Regions from separate parts of the Paenibacillus kandeliae genome, predicted to be linked through region 2. Evidence: predicted binding sites of a transcription regulator. Region 2 holds the regulator's gene; each other region holds the start of a gene.

Region 1 (10,628 bases), on a different contig from region 2:
AGCGAATGCTTTTGCCAGTTCTGGATCGTTTTTCTCTTCGCCTGCATGGAAACGAACGTTTTCCAATACCAGAACGTCGCCGTCTTTCAGTTCAGCGATTTGAGCTTTGACTGCATCACCAGTCGACTCATCTGCTTTTGCTACCGGTTTGCCCAGCAGTTCGGACAGACGCTCAGCTGGAGCAGTCAGTCTCATGGACTCCACTACTTCACCTTTTGGACGACCCAAGTGGCTCGCCAGCAGGACTTTTGCGCCTTTTTCGATCAGGTAGTTAATGGTTGGCAGCGTTTCGCGGATACGTTTGTCATCCGTGATTTTGCCATCTTCCATAGGTACGTTGAAATCTACACGTACGAATACTACTTTGCCAGCTACTTCTACATCACGCACACTTTTTTTGTTCATTGTCTTACCTCCATGCCCGTAATTTTAAGCTTTACCAAATCGGAACCGGCTGCACTATGTACAGCACGTAACTTAGAAAAAGCGGAAACAAATAAGATCTGTTTCCGCTTTATGGAATTAATATTTATTTCAGCGTATGGCTGGTATTAGCCTTTGTTCGCGAAGAACTCAAGCGTACGAACCAGTTGAGCTGTGTAAGACATTTCGTTGTCGTACCAAGCTACCGTTTTAACCAGCTGTTTGTCGCCAACTGTCAGAACGCGAGTTTGAGTCGCATCGAACAGGGAACCGAAAGTCATACCTTTAATGTCAGAAGATACGATTTCGTCTTCAGTGTAACCGTAAGTTTCTGGATCGGAAGCTTCTTTCATTGCTGCGTTTACTTCGTCAACTGTTACATGTTTCTCCAGAACAGTTACCAGCTCAGTCAGGGAACCAGTTGCTACTGGTACACGTTGTGCGCCACCATCCAGTTTGCCTTGCAGTTCTGGGATTACCAGACCGATTGCTTTCGCAGCACCAGTGGAGTTAGGGATGATGTTCTCAGCCGCTGCACGAGCACGACGGAAGTCACCTTTCGCATGTGGAGCATCCAGTGTGTTTTGGTCGCCAGTGTAAGCGTGGATTGTTGTCATCAGACCTTCAACAACGCCGAATTTGTCTTGCAGTGTTTTTGCCATAGGTGCCAGGCAGTTTGTTGTGCAAGATGCGCCGGAGATAACTGTTTCAGTACCATCCAGAATTTCGTGGTTTACGTTGTAAACGATTGTTTTCATGTCGCCAGTTGCTGGAGCGGAGATAACAACACGTTTAGCGCCAGCTTTCAGGTGAAGCTCAGCACTTTCTTTGGTTGTGAAGAAACCAGTACATTCCAGAACGATGTCTACGCCCAGGTCGCCCCATGGCAGTTCTTCAGGGTTACGGTTAGCCAGAACTTTAACTTCTTTACCGTTTACTTTGAAGAAACCATCGTGTACTTCAACATCACCGTTGAATTTACCTTGAGTAGTATCATATTTCAAAAGATGTGCCAGCATTTTAGCATCTGTCAAATCGTTGATTGCTACAACTTCGATACCTGCTACGTCTTGAATACGACGGAATGCCAGACGTCCGATACGTCCAAAACCGTTAATACCAACTTTAACCATGAGTGAATTCCTCCCAGAAATAAGTTTGATGAAATTTATGCAATCAAGACAAGATTCGCTTGAATCTGTCGAGACAGTGATAATGATAGAATAGGATTGCGTTTGACCCTGCAAACGCCTAGTGCGTTGTACGTATAATCGGGAAATGTTTCCCTGCTGCTGCCGGATAAAGGTACTGTGTTCTTACTCTATAGAAGAAACTACAGTTCCTTGACGATCTCCCTAGCAGCAGCTTCGTCGATGACCAGAATATCTTCCTGACCAAATTTGAGCACGGAATGAATGGACTGTGCCTTGCTCTTACCACCAGCGATGCCAATCACTACCTCTGCATTGGCGATATCCTCCAGCTGCAACCCAAGGGTCAGCATATGGTGGACCGTTTCGCCTTGCTCGTTAAAATAGTGACCGAACGATTCGGCGACGGCACCCGCTTTGCGGATTTCCTGTACAAGCTGCGGGTCCAAGCGGCGACGGCGTACCATTTCCATGGCATCACCGATACCGTGAATGATAATGCGTGCGCGCCGGATAAACTCGACGATCTCACGTACATTTTCATCCTCGTACAGCAGCTCGTAGGCATCTCTGCGCAGCAGATCAGGCACATGCAGCAGCCGGTACTGCGCGCCAACCCGCTTCGCCATCGTCGATACGATGGAGTTCGCTTGGTATTCCATGTTTTCGCCAAGTCCGCCTCTTGCCGGAACGAACCAGGCATTTTTGAGCGGAGCCGGCAGTGTCGGACTGAGTTGCTCAGCAACTTCAGCCAATGTAAAACCGCCGGTGACCGCTACGATATCATCTTCGCGCATCACACTGAGCAGCGCCCTTGCGCCTGCCCGTCCAAGATGTTGCTTGGTACTTGCAGATGTGTCGCAATCGCCGGGCACAATGACCACCTGCTGCAACCCGTAGGCATCGCGGATGCGTTCCTCCAGTGCAGACAGTCCCAGCAATTCTTCCATAATAGGTTCCAGCTCGTCAAGCAGTTGTCTGCCCGCTTCGCTGACTTTCATTCCGGTGCTCTCGATCTCCAGCAGTCCCTGGGACTTGAGCAAATCGGTTTCGGCGCGCAAGACGCGCTCCGTCATGCCCAGAGACGATGCAAGTGCTCTTCGTCCGACCAATCCCGTCAGCATGACCTGATGTAAAATGGCATATCGCTTTTTGAGTACGTCGGTGAGATCGGGCAGAAGCTGCTTCTGTATTTCAAGTAATTTTCGCATGCTTTCCACTCCTGCAACTTATCTCGCTCAGTGTAATCTGGTTCATTTCAACCAGGCTGGGTATATGGACTCAAAACGTCCCGGCATAACTTTTTAAGTCCCACTACTATATTAACCAATTTCCGGCTTAGAATCAAGTCTAGACGATAACTATTTATGGCAGGTTTACGTTACACTTTTCACAGGGTCATTGCTTGCTTTTTAAACTTATCTATTCTATAATCAGTCTTGCTGTTGTTTCATATGCGCCCGTGGTCCAATGGATATGACGTAGGCCTCCGAAGCCTGAGATCCAAGTTCGATTCTTGGCGGGCGCGCCATTGCTTTCTACTTTATACATATTGCATTCCCTCTACTGTTATATCAGACAATTGTTAAGCCTGTATTATTATATAGAAGATATTCACGTAACCAGCAGATGCTGGTTATTTTTGTATGATCTGCCGGTAAAGCAGCACTACTATGCGGCTAATGATACTGGTTCCATGGAAAAAGGAGCACATTGCAACGCTGCCCTTTTCTTCATTAACCCATTTTCAGGTAAATTAGGCATTTTTGCAGAGGATAGTTTGACTTTCTTTGACTTTTAGTTTGAACTACCCTATAATGTGGTAAGAACAATTGATTATTTATATTGTTTGGACTATGATTCCACTATATTCATAACATTTACGATGATCGTAATTTTAAGGAGGGTTTCTAGTGAGTTATATCCCAATGGTCGTTGAACAGAGCAGCCGCGGTGAACGCGCCTATGATATCTATTCCCGTTTGTTGAAAGATCGTATCATTTTCCTCGGTTCCGAAGTCAATGATATGGTGGCAAACGCGATTATTGCACAAATGCTGTTCCTGGAAGCCGAAGACCCAGAAAAAGATATTCATCTGTACATTAACAGCCCAGGCGGTTCCATTACGGCGGGCATGGCTATTTATGATACAATGCAATTCATCAAAGCGGACGTGTCCACAATCTGTGTCGGCATGGCTGCAAGTATGGGCGCATTCCTGCTGAATGCAGGCGCTAAAGGCAAACGCTTCGCGCTGCCAAACAGTGAAGTAATGATTCACCAACCACTCGGTGGTGCGCAAGGTCAAGCAACGGACATCGAAATCCGTGCTCGCCGCATTCTGAAAATGCGCGATAAGCTGAACAAAATCTTGGCAGATCGTACTGGTCAACCGCTGGAACGTATCGAACGCGATACAGACCGTGACTACTTCATGAGTGCTGCTGATGCTGCTGAATACGGCCTGATTGATAAGGTAATCGAAAAAACACCTCCACAAGGCGTGTAATACGCTGGCTGGAATATAAAAAGCTGCAATGGCATGATGCCGTTGCAGCTTTTTTGCATGTCGTTTTGTATATCGTATAGTGTAATAGCAGCTAATCTTCATTGGCTATATCATTCATGACTCTCTATATTCTAACCTGCATAGGAATCATCACATTCATACATTACATTAGCCCAGAAGCGGCTCGTCGGTGAGCAGCACACGATGACGATGCGAACCGTGCAGCTCTAATATGATCAACTCATTCGTCCCTTCCACTAGCAGAGGCGCTGGAATATACAGCGTTCGCTGTGGTCCACGATTCCAATATCGTCCCAAGTTGAAGCCATTCAAGTATACGATCCCTTTTTGCCAGCCCTTCATATCAAGAAACGTATCTCGGCGCTGAGACACCTCGAAGGTCGTCCGGTAAAAGGTAGGTTTCTCACCCTCTGCCTCTAGCATAGTATCCAGCGCATTGCGTGACGATATGGCGGCATACTCCGCTCCTATCGGTAATTGTCCATCTAACGAATAGATCACCCAATCATATAGAAACTGATTGCCCAAACGCACGCCTTCGGTAATACCTTTACGATCCAGCAGATGTGGACCGTAGTTGATCCGCCCCATATTTTCTACCAAAATGCTAAGTCTGGCTCCCTGTACTCCGATGTCCAGCTTCAGCGACTGAGCATCTGGATCAGAACGGTCAATGACACCAGCATAGCGACCATCTACAAACACCTGTGCACGATCACGCACTTCTTGAATATACAATTCCGTATTCGGCAATGGACCGGAGACAGTTGTCGTATATAGTACAAATCCATAGCTTTGCCCCAGCTCCTCCATTGTCAGTGGATATGGCGAATACACCGGTTCAGGGCAGAGCAGATCTAATATGCTAAATAGACCTACACTTTCGGTAAATTCTAGCTCGCCATATCCATATGACTTGATAGGCTCTGGCAGTGGTGGCGGTGTCAGTCCGCGATAAGCGTGCAGCACCTGCCGTACAAGATGATATTTATTAGTAAACTGCCCCGATTCGCTGAGCAGCGCGTTATAGTCATAGCTTGTAATCGTTGGCTCATACGTCTGAATATGATTCGCTCCATTATAAAAGCCAAAATTCGTCCCACCATGGAACATATAAAAGTTAACCGACGCGCCTGCTTCCAGCATCCGGCGCAATTCATCGCCCACATTGCCAGCATCACGCACATGATGCTCCTCACCCCAATGATCAAACCAGCCATTCCAATACTCCATGCACATCAACGGTTGCTCCGGCTGATGCTGGCGCAATTTGTGAAATGCCTGCTCTGGCTCGGAGCCAAAATTAACCGTCATTAGCGTACCTTCCACATGACCCGCAGTCAGCAGCTCATGCTCTGGACCATCGGATGTAAACAGCAGCACATCTATCCCACGCGAGATCAACGCATCGCGTACATACTTCAGATAAGCGGTATCGTTACCATAGCTGCCGTATTCATTCTCCACCTGTACGGCTAGAACAGGTCCTCCATTTGTACATAGATACGGCAGTAGACGTGGAATCAGCTCATCATAATAGCGGTCGATTGCCTGCAAATATCCGGGGTAGCTGCATCGAACACGCATGTTTGGATCAGCTAACAGCCAAGATGGCAATCCGCCAAATTCCCATTCTGCACAAATATACGGGCTCGGACGCAAAATAACCCACAAATCCAGTCGAGCGGCTATTTCTATATAAGCACCTACATCCGCCATACCATCAAAGTTGTATGCTCCCGGCGCAGGCTCATGCAGATTCCAAGGAATATACGTTTCCACACAGTTAAAACCGGCTGCCTTCAAGCGCAGCAAACGATCCTCCCAGTATTCTGGTACGATTCGAAAATAGTGCATTGCTCCAGAAATGATCGTTATCGGTTCATCGTGCCATACAAACGATCCATTACGCACATCAAATGGTGTCATGCCTACAGTCTCCTTTATGTTGGGAATCAAACAGGCGGAGTACCCGTGTTTATGAAGAGAGATACAGTAAGATTATGTACCCGTTTGGCTGCATATATTGTACCATCATCCGACAATATGCAGCGAAAAAAAGAAACCTGTGCGCATGTAGATTGTGAAAATGCGTCACAGGTCGGATATAGCTATTCTCATGAAGCAGGCAAATCGCATGATGATTGGATGCAATCAAATACGAAAGGCGCATATTATATGATGAAGCAGGATTATTTATATGCGTTCAACGGATTGGTGCCGGATGGCAGGACTTGATTGAACGTAAATCCGAAGTCGGGATTGCCAGTCATACCAGATGTAATATCCGTGATTTGGAAAAAGATATGGAAGCCGCTGTCTGTCAGATAATAGTTATTCATATACTCATTTGATGTGGCACTCAGCGCATTAAACTTTTTCAAGGAATCATTAGGAGAATCGGTAGATTTGCGAATCTCCTTCTGGATCAGCGTTTTCAATGTCTGCTCATAATTGGCATTGGATGTTAGCAAATCATCCAGTGGAATCAATTTGCCGTCACGCAGAGAAAAATTCATACTTGCCATCAAAACATCGCCCTGTGTATTGCCCAAAAATTGATTATTGCTCAATATAAAGCTGACAATACCATTCTGGTTATACGTCATGCGATAACCGCTGATCACATCGTAACGATTCTCCTTGGATACAGAAGAACCAAGCGCTTTGATTTTCTTTTGATGCTTCGTCAGAAATTGTTGAAAATAATCTTTCAATTGGTGATTGATCGCTGTTTGGACAGCAGTATTGTCCAGACCAGTAATGACCGGATAGGTGATATCAATCGACGCATTAGCATTGCTGACTTTGGAGGTTAACGCAGTCGGCGTTACCGTAATATCGTTCATCCCTGCTTGTGTCAGATTGATCGTCCGATTGTTATGACTCGAAAGGACGAGATAGTTAAATGGCTCTGCTAATGCTTGCGCCTGTACATACGCGACGCCTTTGACGATTTTGGAATCGTAATGTTCACCGAACAGTCCGTTGTTAAAGCTAACATATACGCCGTCGTCACCGGAGCTAAGTGGATTATGCAGATCATAGGTAGCAGATGTTTTCCCTTTGGTCGCAGTGATCATTTGGGTTCTGCTGCTATAGCTTAATGTATAGCCCATCGCTCTGAGTGTATCTTTGAGTGGTACTAGCGTGTTTCCCGCTTTGCTTCGTATGGCTGAGGCACGGATTGCTTTGCCATTCACCTGTATAGCAATAACTGATTGGGTCGTGCTCGTGTTACTCGATGTACTTGTTGTCGCTGCTTGAGCAGCAAAAGCATTGCTTGGCAGAATGGCGATTGTTCCCGCAGCAGCCAGACTGCTTGCCAATACGAGTGCGGCTATCTTTTGAATATAGCCTGTCTGTTTGAGCTTGTATGATTGGTCCATGAATCTCTCTCCTTGTTCAATAAGTCGATTGCAACATCCATTCAGTATATAGACAGTACATGGTTGGTAATTTAAAAACTTCTTAAAACACGGTAACAACATAGTCACCAATGAGCATCAAAAGCTAAAAAAAGCCTGTCCGCGCACCTCTGGCAAAGATGCGCGACAGGCTAAGTCAGGAGGTGATTGTCGTATAGGCAAATGCACAATTCGTGATGCAAAAGTGAACGAACAACAGAATATGTGAATCAGTGAGTGACATTATGAATAGGAGCGCAGTGGATTCCCCGATTTCAGCAGTTGACGGAAGGTAAATGCAAACTCAGGATGACCCGCAGCTCCCGGTCCAATAGCATATTTGGAGAAACACACGGTAAAGCCTTGATCCGTCAGATAGAAGTTGTTCAAATAGTCGCTAGAGCTTGTGCTTAACTGGTTGAATTGCTTCAACGAAACCATCATTTCGTCGCCATGCTTGCGGATATCATCTTGCAGCAGCTTTTTCAGATCGTGGCGATAGTTGGGGTTGGATTTCAATATGTCGTCTAGTTGGATCAGCTTGCCATCCTTGAGCGAGAAGGTCATGCCTGTCAGTGTATCATCGCCTTTTGCACTGCCATTGAGCAGATAATTGGTTAGCAGAAAGCTGATGACTCCATTCTGATTATACGTTACTTTGTAGCCGCCATCGATCTCAGCGCTCTCATCCATCTTAGCTGATGCGCCCGATGGATGGGTTTGCTTCAGCATTGCCGACAAAAACTGGTCGTAGTGATCTTTGAGCGCTTGGTTGATAGATGCTTGTGCTGCGGCATTGTCTAAACCGGAAACGACAGGGTACACCATATGGATAATGAGATTGCTATTAGTGGATAGGGTGTTCAAGGTGGTGGGCGTGACGGCTACCTGATTCACGCCATCTTTGGTCAAATTGACCGTACGATTCGTATGACTCCACAAGGCGCGATATCCGAACGTTTCGGACAATGCTTTGATATCAACATACGACAAACCCTTGATGATCTGTGATTCATATGCGTCGCCTACGGTCCCACCGTTAAAAGAAACGTATACGCCATCATCACCCGTCCCACTATACACTTCATACGTCGCCAACAGCTCACCTTGTTTCACGCTTATGATATGTGTCTTGGCGTTATAGGTGACCGATGCGCCGGTTGCTTTGGCTACATCTTTGAGAGGTACGAGCAGCTTGCCTGTATGGCTTAACATCCCTTGCGTATGCACTGCCTTGCCTTCCACCTGCACCTGAATAGCAGATGTAGAACGATGCGTACTTGAAATGGCTGCTTGCGCGACAGAGACATTGCTCGGCAGAAAGGCTACGGTTCCGACAACAGTCAGACTACTCGCCAACATCAGCGCAGATAGCTTTTTCCAATAGGTTGTAGATTTCATTGTATTTGAGGGGTTCATCGTTGTTCTCTCCTATGCTTATTGGATGAAGCCAAACGGATTGCTACCGGATTTTAACAGCTGGTTGAATGTATACGAGAACTTCGGATTACCTGCTGCACCCGGTGAAATATCATATGTTTGGAAAAATACATCAAATCCGCTATCATTCAGGTAAAAATTGTCCAGATAGGTGCTGGAGTTTTTGTAGCGATCATTGAATTGCTCCAGTGAAACGCCCATATCGTCAGCATGCTTGCGAATGTCTGCTTGCAGCAGTTTTTTCAGATCTTGACGATAGTTGGTATTGGATTTCAGTAGGTCATCTAGCTTGAGCAGCTTGCCGTCTTGGAGTGAGAAGGTCATGCCTTCTGGACTGGTATCACCATGCGCACCGCCCAGATATACATAATCAGTCAGCATAAAGCTGATAACCCCATTCTGGTTGTAGGTCACTTTGTAGCCACCATCAATCTCAAACGGAGTTTTTTTGAGTTCTGTTAGGCTAGCATCTGTGTTAATTTCCTTCGCGTACGTTTGAGCGGAAGTGATCAGATCGTCAAAGTATGCTTTCAATGCTTTGTTGATGGATGCTTGTGCCTCTAGATTATCGAGACCGGATACAACAGGATACAGAATATTGAGTGTTGTCGGCTTATGATCAATATTCCCTTTTAATGAGGTTGGGGTAATCGTTACGTTATTCATTGCGGCTTGTGTCAGATTAACGGTATGAGTCGCATGGTTCCAAACGGAACGATAACCGAACAGCTCCGATACTGCTTGGACTTGGACATATGCTACGCCTTTGATCACCTGACCGTCATAGCTGTCACCCGTCGCTCCGCCATTAAAATATACATAGGCGCCATCTTGTGCATCGGCGGTTACTTTGTTTCCTTTGGTCTGACTGTACACGTTGTACTTCGCCGCCACCTTTTGTTTTTTCACGGTAATATCATGTGTCTTCGCATCGTAAGTAATAGAAGCACCCATCGCTTTGGCGACCTCTTTTAAAGGCACCATTAGTTTGCCCGTTGTGCTAGTCAATCCTTGCCCCTGAATCGCCTTGCCTTCTACTTGTATGTATATAGCGGACTTCGCCATACTGTTGTTTGCCGCAGCTGCTTGAACAACAGGTGTATTTCCTGGCAGAGTAGCCACCGTTCCTACAGCAGCTAGACTGCTCGCCAGCACAAGGGCTGCTAGTTTTTTCAAATATCCTGTATGATTCAGCTTGTATGTTTTGTTCATAATTGTCTCTCCCTGTTCTATTGGTTAGAATGTATTTGAGCCTTTATCAGTATAGTAAGAATAACAACCCTATGATTGACAAACCTCTTAAAACCCATTGACAATATAGTCATAGTCTATACATAAAAAGTAATAAAAATGTAAAGAAGCAATAACCGACTCTATCCCTAGATACCAGAAGCCATAAAAAAAGAACCTGTGCCTCTATTCTTACAAATAAGAGGCACAGGTCAAATCAGGATGTTATTGTCGTGCAGGCAGATGCACGATTGGTGATGCAAACGAAGACGAACGACGGAACATGTGAATCAGTTGATTACGTTATTTATATGAACTCAGCGGATTGCTGCCGGATTTCAGCAGCTGGCTGAACGTGAATTCAAATTCGGGATTGCCTGCTGCACCCGGAGCAATATCGTATTTTTGGAAAAATACATTGAAGCCGCTAGCAGTCAGGTAGAAAT
Region 2 (10,628 bases):
AGCGCATGTGACGTTTGCAGCAGCAGCGTCGATTTACCAATCCCCGGATCGCCACCTACCAGTACAAGCGAGCCTGGCACTATACCGCCACCAAGTACACGGTTCAGCTCATGAATACCGGTTTGGATGCGCGGTTCTTGACCAGCTTCCACTTCCGTAATCGCCTGCGGCTTAACCGATGTTGGCGTTTGGAATAGGCTGGAATTCATGCCCTGTGTTTTGACAGCCGACGTTTCCTTTTCTTCAATCATGGTGTTCCAAGCCTGACAACCCGGACATTTGCCATACCATTTGGGCGATTCATAGCCGCAGTCGGTACAGAAAAATTTTGTTTTTACTTTTGCCATGGACGTCCCTTTCTATATATACGCTAAATCACGTTGAATTTGAAAAACCTCTGTTCTGCAACAGACAAGATTTTGCAGTCTATTTACATTATAACATTAAAAAGGCTGGTTCCGAGGGCATATTTGCCTTCGAAACCAACCTTTATTTTAACGATGCTTTCGTATCGCCTCAGCGTCTATACATACGCATAGGGGCGGGTAAAGTTGCTATGGTGATAGCAGTCTCATGTAGAAAAGTTGCCTTTTCGATGACTGAGCTGCGTTTATCAGGATTTTGCTTCGTTTGCGGAAACACTGTCACTTTCTTGAGAAGGAGTTACTTTTTCTACAGACAGTGTGCCTTCTTTTTCGTCGATCAGCAGGGTATCGCCTTTTTTGACGCTGCCGGTCAGCAGTTCCTCGGACAGACGATCCTCGATGTGCTTTTGAATTGCACGACGCAGTGGGCGTGCACCATAAGCAGGGTCGAAGCCCTCTTTGGCAAGGAATGCTTTCGCCGAATCGGTGAGTGTAAAGTCGACTGCATATTCACGCAGACGCTTGCGCAGCTCTTCCGACATGAGTGTAACGATCTCGGCAATGTGTTTTTCTTCCAGCGAGTGGAATACGATCACATCGTCGATCCGGTTCAGGAACTCTGGACGGAAGTGACGTTTCAGCTCGTCGGTCACTTTGCCCTTCATGTTGTTGTACTCGGCACCGGAATCGACCGCTGCGGTAAAGCCCAGCGTTGTATTACGGCGAATCGCTTCTGCCCCTACGTTGGAAGTCAGAATGATCAGCGTATTGCGGAAATCGACAACACGTCCTTTGGAATCAGTCAGACGACCATCTTCCAGTACTTGCAACAGAATGTTGAACACTTCTGGGTGAGCTTTTTCGATCTCATCCAGCAGGACAACGGAATATGGTTTACGGCGTACTTTTTCGGTCAATTGACCGCCTTCTTCGTAGCCTACATATCCCGGAGGCGCACCAACCAGACGGGAAGTCGAATGTTTCTCCATATACTCGGACATATCGATACGGATGATTGCATTCTCATCACCAAACATCGATTCCGCAAGCGCACGAGCTAGCTCCGTTTTACCAACACCGGTAGGGCCGAGGAAGATAAACGAACCCATTGGACGCTTCGGATCCTTCAGACCAGCGCGAGCACGACGGATCGCACGGCTGACAGCCACTACCGCTTCATCCTGACCGATTACGCGCTCATGCAGCAGGCTTTCCATGTTGAGCAAACGATCGGTTTCTTCTTCTTTCAGCTTCGTTACCGGAATACCTGTCCAGTTGGCAACAATGTCGGCGATATCTTCCGGTGTAACCTCGGAATCGGTACGACCTTGTTTTTCTTTCCACTGGTTTTTGGTTGTATCCAGCTCTTCGCGAATCTTTTGCTCCGTATCGCGCAGTGCTGCCGCTTTTTCAAACTCCTGACTTTGTACAGCCGCGTCTTTTTCCTTACGGATATCTTCCAGACGGCTTTCCAGTTGTTTGAGATTTGGCGGTACAGTATACGAGTTCAGTCTTACTTTGGAACCTGCTTCGTCGATCAGATCGATCGCTTTATCCGGCAGGAAGCGGTCTGTGATATAACGATCGGACAGCTTCACAGCCTGTTCAATCGCTTCATCGGTAATTTTTACACGGTGATGCGCTTCGTAACGGTCACGCAGACCCATCAGGATCTGAACCGCTTCTTCTGGTGACGGCTGATCCACCGTAATCGGTTGGAAACGACGCTCCAGCGCAGCATCTTTTTCGATATATTTACGATACTCGTCCAGCGTAGTTGCACCGATACATTGCAGCTCACCACGAGCCAGTGCAGGCTTCAGAATGTTGGATGCGTCAATCGCACCTTCTGCGCCACCAGCACCGATCAGCGTATGCAGCTCATCAATGAACAGTACGATATTGCCAGCTTGGCGAATTTCGTCCATGATTTTTTTGAGGCGGTCTTCAAACTCACCGCGATATTTGGTACCTGCAACAACTGAACCCATATCCAATGTCATAACGCGCTTGTCACGCAATGTTTCTGGAATTTCGTTGTTGATAATCTTTTGTGCTAGACCTTCGGCGATGGCTGTTTTACCAACGCCCGGCTCACCGATTAGTACCGGGTTGTTTTTGGTACGACGGCTCAGAACTTGAATCACGCGCTCAATTTCTTTGCTACGACCAATAACAGGGTCTAGATTGCTGTCCTTCGCAATGGCAGTCAGATCGCGTGCCAGACTGTCCAGCGTTGGCGTGCTCACATTGGCAGGTGTGCCATGGTGACTTGATACGGCTTCATTGCTACCAAGCAGCTGCAACACTTGCTGACGCGCCTTGTTCAGACTGATACCCAGATTGTTCAATACGCGTGCTGCTACGCCTTCTCCTTCGCGGATCAGACCGAGCAGGATATGCTCTGTGCCAACATACGTATGACCAAGCTTACGCGCTTCGTCCATCGAAAGTTCGATAACCTTTTTTGCACGTGGGGTATACGCGATATTCGTAGGTTGCTCTTGACCACGACCAATCAGCGATTCTACCTCATCCTGAATTTTCTCAAGTCCAAGACCTAGACCGATCAGCGCTTTAGCAGCGATGCCTTCGCCTTCACGAATCAATCCAAGCAAAATATGCTCTGTACCGATGTTATTGTGACCGAGACGAACCGCTTCCTCCTGAGCCAATGCCAGGACTTTTTGCGCTCGCTCCGTAAATCTGCCAAACATCATATTGAAGCACCTCCACGGTTTAGTCTTCTACGTGTACATTACCCAATGTATCGCGGATCAGCTGCGCCCTGTACATATCGCGTTCTCCTGATCCCATTTTAACACCGAACGTTTTCTGAAGGAAACCCGGTTGTGTCATAATCAGCAATTCGTTCATCTGAACGACGGATGCCCGATCAATCAACCCCAGATCTACTCCAAGCCGCACATCCGAAATGCGCTGAAAAGCTTCCTTCGCATCCATCATCGTTGCATACGACAAAATGCCGTATGAACGCATGATGCGGTCGGTAATGCGCAGCTTCGATTCGGTCAGCAAGCGACTACGCGCATGCTGCTCGTATTCGATAATTTGCATAACCACACTACGTAGATTGTCGATAATCTCATCTTCGGACAATCCAAGCGTAATCTGATTGGAAATTTGAAACATATTCCCGATCGCTTCACTGCCTTCGCCGTACAATCCACGGATCGCCAAACCAACCTGAGATACCGCCGATAAAATACGACCGACCTGATTGAGAATGGTCAATGCTGGCAAATGCAGCATCACCGATGCACGCAGTCCCGTACCTAGATTGGTCGGACAGCTGGTCAGATACCCGCGTCGGTCGTCAAAGGCATAATCGACTACCTTTTCAAAAGCATCGTCGATCTGTGACGCCCGCTGCCATGCTTCCTGTAGCTGAAAACCCGGATACAGACACTGAATACGCAAATGATCTTCCTCATTCAGCATAATGCTGACCGCTTCATCATCCGTCAACAATACAGCCCCTGCTTTGGAATCATTGATCAGATTAGGACTGATCAAATGCTTTTCCATCAGTACTTCCTTGTCGACGTCATTCAGTTCGCCCAGTACAATCGGCTCAAACGGTCCAAGTGCCTGTATACCTTCGTCCTGCAGCGCAGCTGTGAGCTGCTGACGTACCTGCTCAGCCTGTTCTTCGGAAGACACAATCGGGAATGGCTGATGCACCAGATTACGGGCAATACGTACCCGGCTGCTGATGACAACATCCGAATAATCTCCGCCCTTTTGCATCCATTCGCTCAAAGGCTTTTCAGTAAAACGGAGACCCGGCATACGTCATTCCTCCTTACGACTCCTGTGAAATTTGCTTTTCCAGCTCGCGAATCTGATCGCGCAGCTGGGCAGCCTGCTCAAATTCCTCTTCGGCAATGCGTTGCTGCATCTCATGACGCAGCTCATGCACCTGTCGTCTTGCTTTGATCTGTACACCGGCGCGCTCTGGCAACTTACCCGCATGAGCAGTACTGCCATGAACCCGCTTCAACAATGGATCAAGCTGACGGTCAAAGGTAGGATAACAGGAACTGCATCCAAAGCGTCCCAGCTTACGGAATTGGGCATAGGTCATGCCGCATTCCGGGCATTGCAGCTGTTGGGCAAGGGTACCTGCCGCTTTGGCTTTGTTGCTGGAATCAAAATCCATCAATCCCGATAATAGATTGTGAATAGAAAATCCACCGGAAGTGCCTGGAATCAGCTCCCCTTTTTCATGAGCACAATGTTCGCAAATGTGGAATTCCGTCTTCTCCCCATTTACGATCTTGGTGAAATGAAGGGTTGCCGGCCGTTGCTGGCATTCCTGACAAATCATATCGCTATGCCTCCCTTCTTCCCTATGATCAAGACCCAAGCAATGAGATCAGCATGGCCTTCATCATTCGTGCACGGACTTCATCCCGATAGGGAAGATTGAGTGAAATAACATCCCTGCACACCACCGCACGCATCATCTCTGCTTCGCGCTTGGAGATCAGCCGTGCCTCGAACAGCTGGTAAATTAACCCTTCTGCTGCCGTCTGGCTCATTGCTTGGCCAATACTTTCGTGAATATGGGTATGGATGGTAGAATGTGACGGAAGCTCGATTCGGCGAATACGAATATAACCGCCGCCGCCCCGTTTGCTCTCCACCAGATAGCCCTTTTCCAGCGTAAAACGTGTACTGATCACATAGTTAATCTGCGACGGTACGCAGGAAAACTGGTCAGCCAGATCGTTACGCTGGATCTCCAATGCACCTTCACCTTCCTGAAGCATGCGTTTCAAATATTGTTCGATAATGTCGGAGATATTACGCATTGTATCCTCCTCCATGTATAGTTAAACATGAATTCGCCAATGATAATATCAAAGTCTACATAAACAACACTTAACCATATCTTTTATGGTCAGAAACGAACATATTGTAGAATCCCTGTAATAAATGAAAACAGCGTTTCCGGGCAGGATCACATCCATTTCGTGGATAATAAACTGGCATATTTGTTCGCTGACTTTGACTTTCTTTGACTTTATAATATTATACCATAAAATTCCGTTTTGCCAAGGGGGATCAACAAGGATAACAACAGCGTAGCTTACATGTCAGCTGTTGGATTCTCATTCCGCAACTAGAATAAATACCTTCCCATCTGCATTAAGTACCTGTGTTCCATTTTGCAAACGGGCGTAATGCTCTTGTCCTTGTTCCGTCTGCCAGCCGACATGACCGCAGCAGATTAGAACAGGACTATATTTTTCCACTTCCACGCGCACATTCTGATCCCCTGGACGACAGTTGGATGGATCATCTGGTCCCTGGTGCATAACCAATACATCCGGCGATTTTCTCAATAGACTTCCCAATTGTTTCAAAAAATCAGGTTCTGGCATGCGATTAGGTTTATCTGGTCTACCTGTAATACCACTTAATCCTGCGATATGTAAATCTTGCATCTGTTGCAATTGAGGTTCTAACATCCATATCGCTTCTTGATGCGTATTAATATGCTTCTTCTCTTGCTCTGCAAAAATATCATGATTACCCGATACTGCAGCCATATGAACAAATGTTTGTTGAAAAGCTTCCCAAACCGCCATCGGACTTCCGCTGGCACCCCTTTTCTGCACATCTGCATATAAATCTCCACATAACAGAAGCATAACCTGCTCCTTGTGTATATGTGGCCAATCCATTTGCAATAATAGTTCTAACATTTCCGGCAAAGCCTCACCTAACAAGTGAGAGCGCCGTCTAGTCGAAGATGGAGCAGTGGTAGATATAAATTGCTGATCTGTCATAGTTATAGAACAAGAATCAGCCAAACGCTCAACCTCCCCTCCTATACCGTCAAATGCCGTATATTCCATGACACCTTGTAGATCCGATGTGACGATTACGGCCTTCAAACAGTCCGGCAATCCTCGTACCGTCCCCCTATAAATAGGTAGCTGCTTTCGATCAACCGACTGACTTCCCGGAGTTGGTGCAAGATAAGAAATTTGTTCTATCGGCTCTGCCTGAATATGTACAATTTCCAACATGTCATTACCTTCTTTCTAGACCAGATACATACTCATGGAATGATAAGGTCTGAGCGCTATTGAAACCGAATGTTTTATCCTCATTCGATCCAACATCATAAACAAATCATACAGTCGCCAGCTATTTATAACGTTCCTTCTACCACAATATAGTCAGCATACTGTAATCTCTTGCGAATCCACTCCGTAACTTGTTGAATAAATAAGCGATGTGCTTCATTTTCTGGCGGAAATCGATCCATCTCATCCAAAATCTCTTTCCAAACCGAAGCGGCAATCACGTTATCCCAACAATGATCAAATGCTGTATATACCTCGCCCGTTTGCGGATCTGTGAGAGGATACTGCTTTTCCACGATAGGCATTAGCAATTCCATATCCACATAGCTGACAAATAGTAATTCTTCACATGTATATAAATCCTCCCCCGGTCGATGGGTCCCAAAAAAATAGCCCGGCTCATTGCGTCTTTGTTCGCTATGATAAGACAAATATTGAATGGTTTGCTTTGGCTTGCTCATATGTATTCCTCCTTGTTCCTCTCATCTATTTCACGGTAAACGTCCAATCGACACCGCACGTATTTTACTCATCATAGCTTGACGCTCTTGCTTCCATCAAGTACACTGATACAAATCCATATGATGAAACGGCCAGTGAAGGGAATCCAACCCGGAGGCGTTTTCGGCAAGGAACAGCAGCTATCGCAGCATCTCGAAGAATAGTAGCTGGTTCCCTAAGTTAAACGGTATTCGCCCGTTATCGCGGAACCTGAGTGGATCGGAGATGGTTATTCTCCGGTTAAATTGGGTGGCACCGCGAGCAGAACGCTCCTCGTCCCAAGTTGATGAGGAGCGTTCTTTGTGTTTTTACAAATTATCGGCAGCCACCTACTGCCTATCCACAAAGGAGCGAATATTCATGTTAGACATTCAGTACATTCAACAACATGCCGCAGCACTACAGGAGATCGCCAATAAAAAGCATATCCAAGTCTCGATTGCGGAACTATTGGACCATTATCAGGCACGGAACCGTCTGCTTCACCAGATCGAGCAGCTTCGTCAACAGCGTAATCAGCTAACTCGTGAGATTGGCGCTTTGATGAAGACTACGACTACAGAACAGCCAGTAGATGCTGATCCATTGCGCGACCTTGTCAAAGGCATTAACCAGCAGCTTCAACAGCTGGAGCCGCAAGGAGAGCAAATGCAACAACAATACAGCACACTTATGAATCTAGTACCCAATGTGGTCGCACCGGATACACCGGATGGAGAGTCGGATGCAGATAATGTAGTGCTCCGACAGCATGGAACCGTACCGACCTTTCCTTTTCCGCTCAGGGATCATGTAGAGCTTGGCGAGCTGCACGGCTTGATGGATACGGCGAGAGGCGTTAAGGTCAGTGGCAGCCGTCAATATTACTTGACTGGCATGGGCGTGTTGCTACATCGTGCCGTACAGCAGCTTGCTTTTGATCTACTGCTTGGTAAAGGCTATACCCCGCTCGAAGTTCCTATGATGGTCAGAGGAGCAGCTTTGCAAAATACGGGATTTTTCCCATTGGGTATGGATCAGACATTTCAAATTCAAGGTGAAGATCGCTGGCTCACCGGCACATCGGAAGTCGCCCTCGTCTCGTATTATCAAAATGAAATCGTGGATCTTAGTAACGGCGCAATCAAGCTGGCTGCCGCTTCGCAAAGCTTCCGTAGCGAAGTGGGATCGGCAGGTAAAGATGTACGCGGATTATATCGCGTGCACCAATTTGCCAAAGTAGAGCAGGTAATCTTATGCGAAGCTGATCTGGATCAATCGGAGCAGATTCATCAAGAGATTACCGCCAATGCTGAGGAGCTTCTGCAATTGCTGGAATTGCCTTATCAAGTAGTTGCTGTCTGTATCGGTGACATGTCGCAAAAAACGTACAAGCAATACGATATCGAGACATGGATGCCTGCTCGTCAAGCATATGGTGAAACTCATTCGTCGTCGAATCTGCACGACTTTCAGGCGCGCCGTGCCAATATCCGCTATCGCACTGCGGATGGCAAGCTGCAATACTGTCATACGCTCAACAACACTGCTGTCGCATCGCCGCGCATTTTAATTCCATTATTGGAAAATCATCAACAAGAAGATGGTAGCATTTATATTCCACTCGCCCTGCGTCCGTACGTAAATGGGCTGGAACGAATCGAGGCACCCTTGGTCAGCATAGAGGAGTAAGCGTTCCCCCTTCCAAGCGCAAGCAAATAATCATATCTTACATTTCCAATATTCATTGCTGTTGTTGGGAACTATACCTGCTTGTTATCGTTGCCATTTCTTTTGTATCGCTTCCATTTGTAATGATGGAAGCTCGCTATACTTCACACCCAAACGACTATACCAACATGCGAATGACGCCACTTCCCATAATCGGAGTGGCGTCATTCGTATGTTCTTCTTTTATAAAGGTGATAGAGAACGACTACGCATTTCTTTCGTAATCGTACTTCCACTGCTGCACAATCCGTCGCAAATAGGACAAACAACTTACCCCTTCACTGAACCGGCAGCCAATCCTTCTACAATACGATTACTCAGCAGCAAGAACGCCACCAGAATCGGAATAATACTGATCATCAGCGTCGCTCCAATCGCGCCCCAATCGGTCAAATACTGCCCAACAAAGTTGTTTACGCCAACCGTCAGCGTCTTCCACTGATCTGAGCTAATAAACGTATTTACAAACACAAACTCATTCCAGTTATAGATCATGTTGATAATCGCTGTTGTCGCGATGACCGGTGACGTGAGCGGCAACACAATTCGGAAAAAGATCCGGTGTACCGAGCAGCCGTCAATGACTCCTGCTTCTTCAATCTCCCTAGGAATCGCCTGATAAAACCCTAGCAAAATCATAATCGTCACCGGCAAATTAAACGCCGTATACGACAAGATAACCGATAATGGATTATCAATCAGATTCACATGCTTGAAAAAGTTAAACAACGGGATCAATGTCGAATGTAGCGGAATCATCAAGCCGATAATAAACAAACCCAGTACCAGCTTGCTTAGCTTCCAGTGCATCCGTGTAATCGCAAACGTAACAAAGCTTGCTAGAACAATTGTCAATATAACCGCCACGACGGTATACCAGACACTATTAAAAAAGTACAGATTAATATGCCCTTGGCTCCATACCTTCGGATAATTGCCCCACTGCGGATTCTGAGGCAGCGCAAAAGGCGACATCCCAAACACTTCTTGATTCGTCTTTAGTGAGAACAAAAACAACCAGATTAACGGATAAATCTGTATAACCGCCAGAATGCCCAGCACCAGATAGAGCAGTCCGAAGCCAAGACGACTCGCCCATCTTGTTTTCACCGCTGTACCGGAGCCTGCATTGGATCGTTTGCTTGCAGCCCATTCACTCATCTGTCTCTTCCCTCCTCAGTACTGCACATCTTCCTTGGATGTCGTCAGTTTACGAATAAGCCATGTCATCAGCAGACAAATGATCAGCAAAGCAAAGCCGACCGCACTGCCGTATCCAAAATTATATTTGCTAAATGCTTCGCCATACATGTACGAAGCCATTACTTCACTAGCATGGTTCGGTCCGCCGCCTGTCATAACGAAGATCAGATCAAAGTATTTCAGCGATCCGACTAGTGCGAGTACAATCGTTACCTTAAAGACCGAAGAGATCAGCGGCAGCTTTACCCGTGTCGCTACCTGCCACGGCGTTGCGCCATCAATGGTAGCAGCTTCGACAACTTCTTCCGATACATTTTTCAAAGCAGCATAATAGATAATGATGTAAAATCCTGCATACTGCCACACAATCGGTACAAAGATCGCATACAACACGATATTCGGATCGGATAACCAAAGTGGCGGATTCTCCACCCCAAAGCTCATTAACAAATTATTCAGCATTCCGTTTGCCGGATCATAAATTTTAGACCACAACTGTGCAATCGCTACAGAAGACAACAGCATAGGAATGAGATAAATTTTGCGGAACAGATTGGCGCCTTTGATACGACTCGCCAGTACCATAGATACCGCTAAATAAATAAACAAGCTCAATGTCGAGAAAATACCTAGCAATACGGAATGATACGTACTTTTCCAAAACATCGAATCATGGATCAGCTTATTGTAATTGCCTAACCCGATAAACTTCATCGGAGCAAAACCT
Region 3 (10,628 bases), on a different contig from region 2:
CACAGAGGTTAGATGCTTGGGCGTACGCAGCGTTACCATACGCGCATACGTTTCCCACGGCCCTTCTGTCCCTTCTGGGTTCTCGTCCAATACGACGATATTAGAAATACGTTCGCGTAGCAATCCGAATGCTGCCGCCAGTCCACTTTGTCCACCACCAATCACCACTACATCGTATACATGCCCTTCAGGATGCTCGGTTGGACGAACCCAGTCTGCACCTCCGTAAGCTAGATACGCTAGATCTTGTTTTACACGCTCATTCAATGCTTCCAGACTCATATTCCTCATACCTTTCGCCAGCGTCTATTTGGTATTGCCACTGTACACTGTGTCATACTGTCTCACATTGCTATTCACTTAGCGCTACAATCATCGCTTCGATTCTTGAGGGCAGTTTTTGTTTGATTCAACGGATAGATCCAACCTTCATCCTCTGCCATGTCAGTTCTGATTGAGTACATCTATCCAGTTTCTAATGACTTGAATGTATTTTATTATACTGAGTAATCTCTATTTTTCGATAGTACATGTTAATTTAATTGTCATAAAACCTAAATTAAAAATGATCATTTGTTGATAATAACTAACACGATATGTTGTTTCGCTTCAAATTTAAAGCAAATAATTAATAATCCCTACTTTTTCTTTTATTTTCTATATCAAAAATGGCATATCTTTTTCTGACATTCCTTTTTCCGCCGCTCTTTGTTGAGCTTTATGTAAGAAAACTTATCCATCAGGCTTGCCAACTTCGCTTGTTTCTACTAAAATAGGTCTAATTTAAATCGTCTAGCTTTCGTATAACCCCGATAATATGGGCCGGGGGTCTCTACCAGGAACCGTAAACTCCTGATTACGAAAAATGCTGTCATGCATTTTTTGTGATCGGGATTTTTGTATTCTGTTTTGGTTGGGCCTATGGCTATCCTCTTTAGTCAGAGCTACCACCTACGTTTTCCTTTTCATACAGATGACTTCTTTTCCGTTCACTGCTGACAGCATGCTCATCCCAATTCTGAAGGAGTGTATCTTATGCAAATGAACACAGCAGCACTTACGCGTCGTATTCAGGTCGCATCCAAAGCGATCCCTGCCGATCTCGTTATTACGGGCGGCAATATTGTCAATGTATTTATCGGTGAAATCATGCAGGGTGATATTGCCATTGTTGATGGAGTCATCGCTGGTATCGGCAGCTATGAAGGACGCGAAACAATTCATGCCGATGGACAATGGATCATTCCCGGGCTGATTGATGGTCATGTGCATATTGAGAGTTCGATGCTATCTCCACGCGAATTTGCCAAAGTTGTCTTGCAGCATGGCGTCACTAGTGTCATTACCGATCCGCATGAGATTGGCAGTGTCGCCGGAACTGATGGTATCCGGTATATGCTGGAGCAATCGGAAGGCTTGCCGATGGATCAGTTTATTATGCTGCCTTCGTGTGTACCGGCTACCTCGTTTGAGAGCTGCGCGGCTTGTCTGGAAGCCGAAGATTTGGAGTCATTTTATCAGCACCCGCGTGTACTTGGATTGGCAGAAGTGATGGACTTCCATGCGCTGTCCCATGCCTCCGCCTCCATGGTTCAAAAAATATCGTCTGCCCATACGCAAGGCAAATTGGTTGATGGTCATGCAGCAGGCATCGCTAAGGAGCAGCTGAGTGTGTACGTTGCCGCTGGTATTCGAACCGATCACGAATGTATCAATGCTGAAGAAGCCAAGCAACGGCTAGAGCTGGGCATGTATGTACTTGTACGCGAAGGTACAGCGACAAAGGATCTGGAAGCAATCTTGCCAGTGATTACGCCGTACAATTCGCGTCGCTGTGTATTTGTGACCGATGACAAGCTGATTGACGATCTGCTGGATGAAGGCAGTGTGGATCATAATGTACGACTGGCGATTCGTCACGGACTGCCTGCCATGACTGCGATCCAAATGGCAACTCTGAATGCAGCAGAATGTTACGGATTACGCGACAGAGGTGCCATTGCTCCCGGTTATATCGCCGATTTGGTCATCGTCGACGATCTGGAGCAGCTTACCATCCATAGCGTTTTCAAAAATGGGCAACCCGTTGTACAGGATACGGTATTAGTGGAGCAGGCATTTGATACCTCTGCATCAACTACAGAGCAATCTGCCCTTACTACAAATGAAGCTATGACACATACTCATTCGCCACATCAAGCGGATGAGAACAATTCGGAAGCGGACGTTGCAACATCCATTGCTGCTATGCAGTACTCAGCCGATGATCTGTTACACGCATCAGCTTCTTCATCCACTACTCTCTCGACTTGCAATACCGGGCCGTTGGATCTATCCTGTCTGGCATTGCCACTGCATTCCAAATTGTGCAATGTGATCGAGATTATTCCAAACTCCATCGTTACCCGTCATGCTGTGGAACAGGTGGACATCACTAACGGACACTTTGTCCCGTCTACTACGAACGATCTGCTCAAGTTAGCAGTAGTAGAGCGTCATCAGGGAACCGGTCATATTGGACTCGGCATCGTGAAAGGCTTTGAATTGAAAAAGGGGGCGATTGTATCTACGGTTGCCCATGATTCGCATAATCTGATCGCTGCGGGTGCGTCGGATGAAGAGTTGCTGCTAGCGATTGAGCACGTCGTAGGCATGAATGGAGGTCTGGCTGTAATATCCGGTAAGGAAGTGCTAGCATCGGTTCCACTATCCATTGCTGGTCTTCTGTCCGAACTGCCATATCAGGAAGTATATGCGCAGACCAAGCGACTGAATCAAGCGCTGTTGGAAATCGGTGCTGCTCGTCACTTTAATCCGTTTCTGATGCTGTCTTTCCTTGCCTTACCGGTTATTCCGACCTTGAAGCTGACCGATCTAGGATTATTTGATTTTGCATCCAGTCGGCATATTCCAGTAGAGGCTACCGCAGATGTACAAGCCATCTACGAATAATGGATACACATGATATACATCCTATAACAAGTATGGATTCACTCTCAACATGGAAAACAATGGAGCCGATATAGAGTAAAGGATATTGAAACCAACGTCTACATTAAAGGAGAGAATTCACGCATGGTATGGGTTAAAGCACTTCTATTCACACTTGGTGGACTGGTTGTGGGTGCGGCAGCTGTTATTCTAGCTCTATATCTGGATAATGGACCGATGCAGCAGCTCCTCGGCACCCCTATGCAAACACAAACGCAATCTACATCCACAACTACCGGCTCGATTGAACAAGCATCGACACCAGCCCCTTTATCGGAAAGTGAATTACCTCCGGTTGAGAAATTTAATACCATTCCGAAGGCAACCTTTTACAAAGATCGTGTCGCTGTGCTGATGTATCACGATATTAGCCCCACGCAAAAAGGCGGCGATATCATCACACCGGATCTGTTCGCCTCACAGCTCGATTTTCTGCGCTCCAAAGGCATGAACTTTATCTCGTTAAATGATTTCCGCTCCTATATGAAAGGCGGATCGGTACCAGAAAATGCGGTGCTCGTTACATTTGACGATGGGTATGAGAATTTCTATACCACTGCATTCCCCATTATGCAGGAACGCAATATTTCCGGCGTCAGCTTCGTGATCACCGGTGACTTTAGCAAAAATGCCATCGTCAATACGCCACATATGACCAAGCAGGAGATTACCGACATGATCCAGGCAGATCCGAAAATGGAAGTACAGCCGCATACGAATCACCTGCATTACAAAACAAGCGAAACGACCGATGCATTGACTGCTCCACTCGTAAAGAATGGCGTGGAAGAAACACCACAGCAATATCTGGCACGCATCACTCAGGATTTGACTACGTGTGTGGATTCTCTGAAACCGCTCAATGAGCACCCTATTGATACATTTGCATATCCATATGGACTGTATACACCGGAAGTCGAGCAGGTCGTCAAGGATGCTGGTATCCAGCATGCCTTTACAACAACACTCGGTCTTGCCAAACGCGATGACAATCCGTTTGCCATTCCACGTATTAACGGGGGATCACCGCTCGTCAGTCCGCAACGTCTGTTTGCTTCGATCTACTGGGAAACCAAACAGCCGGGGCATAACCTGTATATTCCCGATTCGGTACAGCATAGCGGTCGTGAGGACATCGGTTCGGTTGATGTTCATGACACGGATGTACACAAATAATACAGTTATGATCATGTGATGCAAAGATGATTGCATCCTATGGATTGTATGTATGATAAAAAGCACCTTTCCCCTTCGTCTTCCCTACAGGAAGCGTTGGTGGAAAGGTGCTTTTGCATTATATATCTAACAGATGAACATAAACCGTTCATACGAGTGCTATTATTAACCCGCTTTGGTCACTTGAATGGTATCATTTTCGACCGTTACGTGAATACGGCGAACCTGCTCGTCGTCCAGTACCAGATCAGTGATGCCGTCTTCGACATACTGCTGAATCACACGACGCAATGGACGAGCGCCAAAGGCAGGATCATAACCGAGTTCGGACAATTTGCGTTTCGCTTCATCAGAGATATCAAGCGTCATGCCTTGCTCGCTCAGCGTAGTCTGAATATCATTCAGCATATGATCCACAATCTGAATCAAATCCTCCGCTTTCAGCGAAGCAAATGGAATGATTGCGTCAAACCGGTTGAGGAATTCAGGACGGAAGTATGCTCCCAACGAACTCAGAATCGAACGCGTCTGATCCGCTTTTGGTGCAGAGAAGCCGACAGTGATTTTTTTCTCCGCCATACCTGCATTGGAGGTCATAATGATGACCGTATCCTTGAAGCTGACGGTACGACCTTGACTGTCAGTCAGTCGTCCATCGTCCAGCACTTGCAGGAACATATGCTGTACATCTGGATGTGCTTTTTCAATCTCATCCAGCAAGATAATGCTGTATGGATTGCGACGTACACGCTCGGTCAGTTGACCAGCCTCTTCATGACCGACATAACCCGGAGGGGAACCGATCAGTTTGGACACGGAATGTTTCTCCATATATTCGCTCATATCCAGACGGATCATAGCATCTTGCTGACCGAACAATTCCTCTGCCAGCGACTTGGACAATTCCGTTTTACCGACACCGGTTGGACCGACGAACAGGAACGAGGCAATCGGTTTATTTTGCTGTCTCAGCCCGGCACGGCTACGACGTACCGCTCTCGCTACCTTTTCAACCGCTTCATGCTGACCGATAACTTTGTCTTCCAAACGAGCAGCCAGATGTTTCATTTTGCTCTGCTCATCCTGTTGCAGTTTGCCGACTGGGATACCAGTTTTGCGTTCTACGATTTGCTGAATGTCATCAACCTGCACATCCACTGGTTCACCAGCACTGATGCCTTTATTCAGACTTTCCAGCAAAATCGCTTCCTGATCGCGCAGCTCAGCAGCACGTTCGTATTGTTCAGCAGCTGTTGCCTGTTCTTTTTCCACTTTGATCTGTTCCAGACGACTACGCAGTTGACTATCGTCACCAACAGATGCTCTCAGATTCAAGCGAGCACCGGCTTCGTCCAGCAGGTCAATCGCTTTGTCCGGCAGGAAACGATCCTGAATATAACGGTGAGATAGCTGTACACAAGCAGCAATTGTTTCATCGGAATAGCGTACACCGTGGAATTCTTCGTATTTCGGACGCAGCCCTTTCAAAATATCGACAGTTTCCTGTACAGTTGGCTCATTCACCATCACCGGTTGGAAACGACGTTCCAGCGCAGCATCTTTTTCAATCTGACGATATTCCTTGAGTGTTGTCGCACCGATCACTTGCAAATCACCACGAGCGAGCACCGGTTTCAGTATATTGCCTGCATCCATCGAACCTTCAGCAGAACCTGCACCAACCAGCAAATGAATCTCGTCGATAAACAGCAGGATATTGTCGCGCTCCTGAAGCTCAGCGATCAATTGTTTTACTTTTTCTTCAAACTGTCCACGGATACCAGTTCCCGCTACAAGAGAAGCGACATCCAAGGAATACACTTCTTTGCCTAGCAGCTTGGACGGTACATTCCCCTCGGTAATACGCAGTGCCAGACCTTCGGCAATTGCGGTTTTACCAACGCCCGGTTCACCGATCAGGACGGGGTTATTTTTGTTACGACGGTTAAGAATTTCGATAACACGCTCGATCTCTTCATCACGCCCGATAACGGTATCGATTTTGCCATTGCGAGCGGCATCATTCAGGTTGCGTCCCAATTGATCCAGCAGACCATTCCCACCATTGCGGGATGAAGCTGTGCGACCTGCTGCTTGATTATCGTTAGATGCTGCACCGTTGGAGCGGGCATTGGGCTGTAGCAAGCTTTTGAACAGCTCGTCGATGGACGACATGCCGTTAGGAGAAGGACCAAAGCCAGCTGCGAATGGAACACCACTATTCATTTTGGCATAGCAGTCTTGGCACAGTACCATTTTCTCGGATTTATGATTAATTGTGAATTGAAGCCCTACTGTAGCTTCATTCTGATTACAATGTTGACAACGCATAAAAATTTGCCCCTTTCGTAAATAAGAATCCGTACGTAGACGGGAGAGTGCCGGTATTCACCGGATGATGCGAAAAGGATAGAACCGCTGTCCGTCGGGTTGTAGGAATATGGTATTGGTTGTTCACATAAGATGTATTACAACACTTGAAGTATCTTCTACCACGATAAGGATCGGCGGGCGCAATCATATACTATTGCGACGATGCAGAACAGTGATCCAAGAATAGATCTTTCATTGATCAGGAAAGGTCAGTTTGACGTTTGATCAATGTGTTCTGACTTTGACTTTCTTTGACTATTATAACTCTTCTGTAGGAGAAGTCAATAGATTATAGATAGTTTCTGAAAATAAATTTGCATGCAATTTATTCTACTTATATCCATACGCAAAAGCCTCTATCTCCAGCGATAGAGGCTTTTGCGTATGAAACTAACGACTGTCTATTTCCCTTCTTTTACATGATCACAAGCTATCCAGCTCTACATCGGATGCGATAAAGCGATACTGTCCGCCGCCGATCTCGATCGCGCGTGCTAGTAATGATTCGGCGTTCGTGCGGAAGGTCAATGCCGTGATGCCCGGCTCTACTGCCTGTACAAAGCTGAAATAATGCTTACCGATTCGCAGTGTGTTCGGTGCAGACGATTCCTTTTCTAACCCAAACAGTTCATGCCAGTGATTTGCGGCAGCCTCTGGATGGACAACGCCGAACAAGGCTGACAACAATTCCGTATCCCCAGCAGGATGCGGTGCAACCAAGCCAGCTCTCGTTAGTTGATCCAATCGCTGCTCATCCTCGCCACTCCATTGAATAAAAAATGGATACGGCAATCCTTCAAAATCACCGCCAATCATAAACATCCGCCATTGAATGAGATTACCAGATGCATCGCGGCGTTCACCATCCAGAATCTCCGACAACTGCAATTCATGCTGCTTCAAGGATTGCCACACCGCCTCAATATCATCCGTACGTATGGCTACCCGACTAAAACGCTGATGCACGGGAAGTTCAGTCAGCGCATCGCGCACAACAACATGAGCAGGATCAGCAGCCTGCACCTTATCTCGATCCTCAACACCGAGAAACTCTACATATTCTAGCCCAAAATAACTGAGCGCATTGTACGTTCCCCACTTTGGATGCGATCCGCCGCGAAAAGCATGCAGCCCATATTGCTGAAATGTATCAATCGCTTCATCTAGATTATTGACATAATGAACCGTATGATCCCAGCGTAGCGGATGCCCAGCTGTATTGGTACATGTTGCATCATTCTCGCGATGTTCACTCATCATTGGTCCTCGCCTTCCACGTTTGATCGTTGATTGAGCAGACGTTTGCAGCTTATCTGATCATGAAGCAGTCTGACACGTCACTTCACAACGTCGCTTAACAACGGCAGTCTATTTCTAACAATAATTAACCAAATTCATATTGACGACACGTACATCGGTAAAATCTTATATATGTCTATACCCTCTTCATCAAGTAAATTCATCCGTCACATCCTGCCAAGCTTCTAGATTGGGCAATCGCTGATGACCCCAGTAATCCAGAATATAGCGAATCATTATCGTTCGATCCGAGGTTGTATAGCTATAATGCTGAAATCCGTTTTTCATCTGATTGTTGATGAAACGAATCTCTGCCACCATCTGCCCATCTTGCTCCAATGCAGCCATCTGCATATATATACTTCCTTCGATCGGCTCTGACGGCTCCAGCACGATATAATCCTGCACATCCAGATTTGTAATCAGATCGACGAACAGCGATGCTTGAAGACTGTCATTCTCATATGTAGTACCATTGCTTTCTAATGTATAACGCAATGTCGAATACATGTACAATCCCCCTTGGATGTTATCTGATCTAGCGTTTGACTGACACTATATAGCTCATGATGATAGATGCCCATTCCATAAATTATCCCCCTGCAAAGCCCAGATTGCAAATGGCTTTACAGGGGGATGACATAGGATTATTTAAAGAGAGATGAGCATTATTTTTCCTTTTTCACAATCTGTATTTTTACGCTTGTATTGCTATAGACTGGCTTCACTGTATAGCCCTTTGGCAATCCTGTCGCTTCGATGGAGGCGAAGGTGCCATGCTTCCGTGATAGATCGCTCGCGATGATTTTGATCATACTCGTTGGAGCGTATCCTTTAGCAAAGTGCAACTTCAATTTGCCGCCATAGCTGGCTTTGCCGTTAATTTGTAGCAGATCGGATGCGCTACCGATGTTCAGCTCCAAGGTTCCTTTGTCGGATTGTTTGTAATCTCCACCGATCACCAGCCAGCCTTTGACATTCTCGACGAGTGTGCCGCCTTGGTTGTTCACATCGCCACGTCCAAAGGCATAGCCGTTATCGCCTTCCAGCGTACCAGCGAGCAGTGTTGTTGTACCCGTATAGCTGTTTTTGCCTGCCAGATGTAGCGTACCTGTACCTTTTTTGATCAGACCACCTTTGCCGGAAATGGCGTTGCGCCAGCTGTCTTCTTGGTTAAAGCCACCTTTATAGGCGTCCATCGTCACGGTAACATTACTAACAAACGCTCCGTAGCCGTCAGCTGCGGCGAACAGATTGAGTCGTCCCCAGCCTTCTGGATCATCCAGCACTGGATAACCAGAAGCCAATCCTGTAGTTGCCAATACCCAGCGGCGCTGTGTAGCATCCAGATAAGGTTGGCGTGTTTCTAGTAAGACTTCAGCACCTTTTGGAACGGAAACCGGTTTGTTGGAAGCCGTGATTTGCGGGAAGCCATATGTCAAACGCTCCGTGTACACCTGCTTGTTGGATTGGTAGTTGCTAAAACGGTCCTTGGCAGTACCGGTCTGCGACATCAATTCCTTTTGTGCCTGAGCATACGCTGCCTGCTTCAATTCCCGATTCGCTGGATCATTCAAAATACCTGCTGCCAGCGCCGTTGCCATCACTCTACCACCCATCACATCAAACGGCGAGTGCATTCCAGCAACGATTCGATCATTCCCCAGCTCAGATGCTCTCGTCAGCAGTTCCTGATAACGCTCTGGTATCGCATATGCCATCGCAAACGCGCTCAAGTAGGCGGCATTGGTGTGACCGCTTGGATAGCCTCCATCACTAGACGGATCGGACTTGATCTGCGGCACAAGTGTCGGAATAACAGCTGCTTCTGGGCTCCAACGGAAGGGACGCTTATAACCAAAATAACTTTTCGCTGGGTTACTGGATGAATAATCACCACGCAGCTTATTAACCAGTCCAACAACGCTGCCTAGACTGGAGTTGGGATCACCTGCATTATTGCCTTCATCGTCATACTTCTGACTGGTTGCATCGGCAGGTACATCTGTCACCGTCGTTGTTGCACCGGCTTCTTTGCGATATACGTCCGTTAGTGAACCGAGTCCATCCATCACGCTATAGCTCTGATTGCGACGATCATCCAGATATGCCTGCTGCTCTTGTGCAGCGGTGCGCTTGTTCGCAATATTGATGACCTTCTGGATATTCATATTCAAGATGGACTCGTTCAGCTTGGTGCCTGAATCCCAGCTCTGCCCCGGTGTCCACAGCTTGTTAAAGCCAGACAAAGTACCGATTACCGGATTGCTATTCACGGCCAGCTTGTCCTTTGTATTGTTCTGATATGTATCGACAAAATACCCCCATGATGGCTTCACCGGAGTAACATTCGACGGCTCGTTTGCCGCATGTGCGTAAGTACCACCAAAAGTACCTGCCAGTACCGACAGCGTGAGCGAAAGCTTCATAAGTTTGGATGTAGATGATTTCATACTGGATGATTCCCCCTAGATCTGAATAGATGTACCTTGATCATCGTACGGTACATTTGTTAACGCTATACAGGGGGTTGATTGCTGGATTGTTAACTGTCCATGTTTATATCACATTTTGTCGAAAAGAAAAGCCAGAAGATGCAATGAACTCGCACCATCCGACTTTTCTTTTTCCTCGTCCTTTTCTTTTTCCGTTTCTTTTTGCTTATCCGTATAACTAGTATCCCAATCCCTCTATTTACAACGAGCCATATTGCTTCTCCATCATTACAGAGCTATATACCATTTCTCATATCGGCAATGCTCATTTATGCAAGAAAGATTAGGCTTTCA

What was found. Region 2 encodes CtsR, which represses protease genes until heat stress. Its sites were predicted from a motif close to ATGGTCAATAAAGGTCAAACA; they were not measured.
Region 1: the regulator CtsR is predicted to act here: its motif matches at 3,352-3,372, upstream of clpP (ATP-dependent Clp endopeptidase proteolytic subunit ClpP).
Region 3: the regulator CtsR is predicted to act here: its motif matches at 6,736-6,756, upstream of ABXR35_RS03890 (ATP-dependent Clp protease ATP-binding subunit).

The regions. Positions count from the first base shown of each region.
Region 1 is NZ_JBFDUZ010000002.1:34,303-44,930, reverse strand. It holds gene ABXR35_RS14035 (phosphoglycerate kinase) at 1-405, opposite strand, end outside; gene gap (type I glyceraldehyde-3-phosphate dehydrogenase) at 552-1,556, opposite strand; gene ABXR35_RS14025 (sugar-binding transcriptional regulator) at 1,757-2,785, opposite strand; tRNA gene ABXR35_RS14020 (tRNA-Arg) at 3,031-3,105, shown strand; gene clpP (ATP-dependent Clp endopeptidase proteolytic subunit ClpP) at 3,488-4,084, shown strand; gene ABXR35_RS14010 (glycoside hydrolase family 35 protein) at 4,253-6,034, opposite strand; gene ABXR35_RS14005 (PdaC/SigV domain-containing protein) at 6,298-7,494, opposite strand; gene ABXR35_RS14000 (stalk domain-containing protein) at 7,756-8,931, opposite strand; gene ABXR35_RS13995 (PdaC/SigV domain-containing protein) at 8,950-10,164, opposite strand; gene ABXR35_RS13990 (PdaC/SigV domain-containing protein) at 10,486-10,628, opposite strand, start outside.
Region 2 is NZ_JBFDUZ010000008.1:5,417-16,044, reverse strand. It holds gene radA (DNA repair protein RadA) at 1-347, opposite strand, end outside; gene clpC (ATP-dependent protease ATP-binding subunit ClpC) at 614-3,085, opposite strand; gene mcsB (protein arginine kinase) at 3,105-4,178, opposite strand; gene mcsA (protein-arginine kinase activator protein McsA) at 4,192-4,716, opposite strand; gene ABXR35_RS22775 (CtsR family transcriptional regulator) at 4,745-5,203, opposite strand; gene ABXR35_RS22770 (metallophosphoesterase family protein) at 5,504-6,427, opposite strand; gene ABXR35_RS22765 (hypothetical protein) at 6,553-6,948, opposite strand; gene serS (serine--tRNA ligase) at 7,349-8,659, shown strand; gene ABXR35_RS22755 (carbohydrate ABC transporter permease) at 8,969-9,859, opposite strand; gene ABXR35_RS22750 (carbohydrate ABC transporter permease) at 9,875-10,628, opposite strand, start outside.
Region 3 is NZ_JBFDUZ010000001.1:880,711-891,338, reverse strand. It holds gene ABXR35_RS03905 (FAD-dependent oxidoreductase) at 1-282, opposite strand, end outside; purine riboswitch at 780-879, shown strand; gene ABXR35_RS03900 (adenine deaminase) at 1,036-2,952, shown strand; gene ABXR35_RS03895 (polysaccharide deacetylase family protein) at 3,076-4,167, shown strand; gene ABXR35_RS03890 (ATP-dependent Clp protease ATP-binding subunit) at 4,333-6,498, opposite strand; gene ABXR35_RS03885 (VOC family protein) at 6,964-7,800, opposite strand; gene ABXR35_RS03880 (hypothetical protein) at 7,990-8,349, opposite strand; gene ABXR35_RS03875 (acid phosphatase) at 8,508-10,292, opposite strand; gene ABXR35_RS03870 (glycoside hydrolase family 1 protein) at 10,618-10,628, opposite strand, start outside.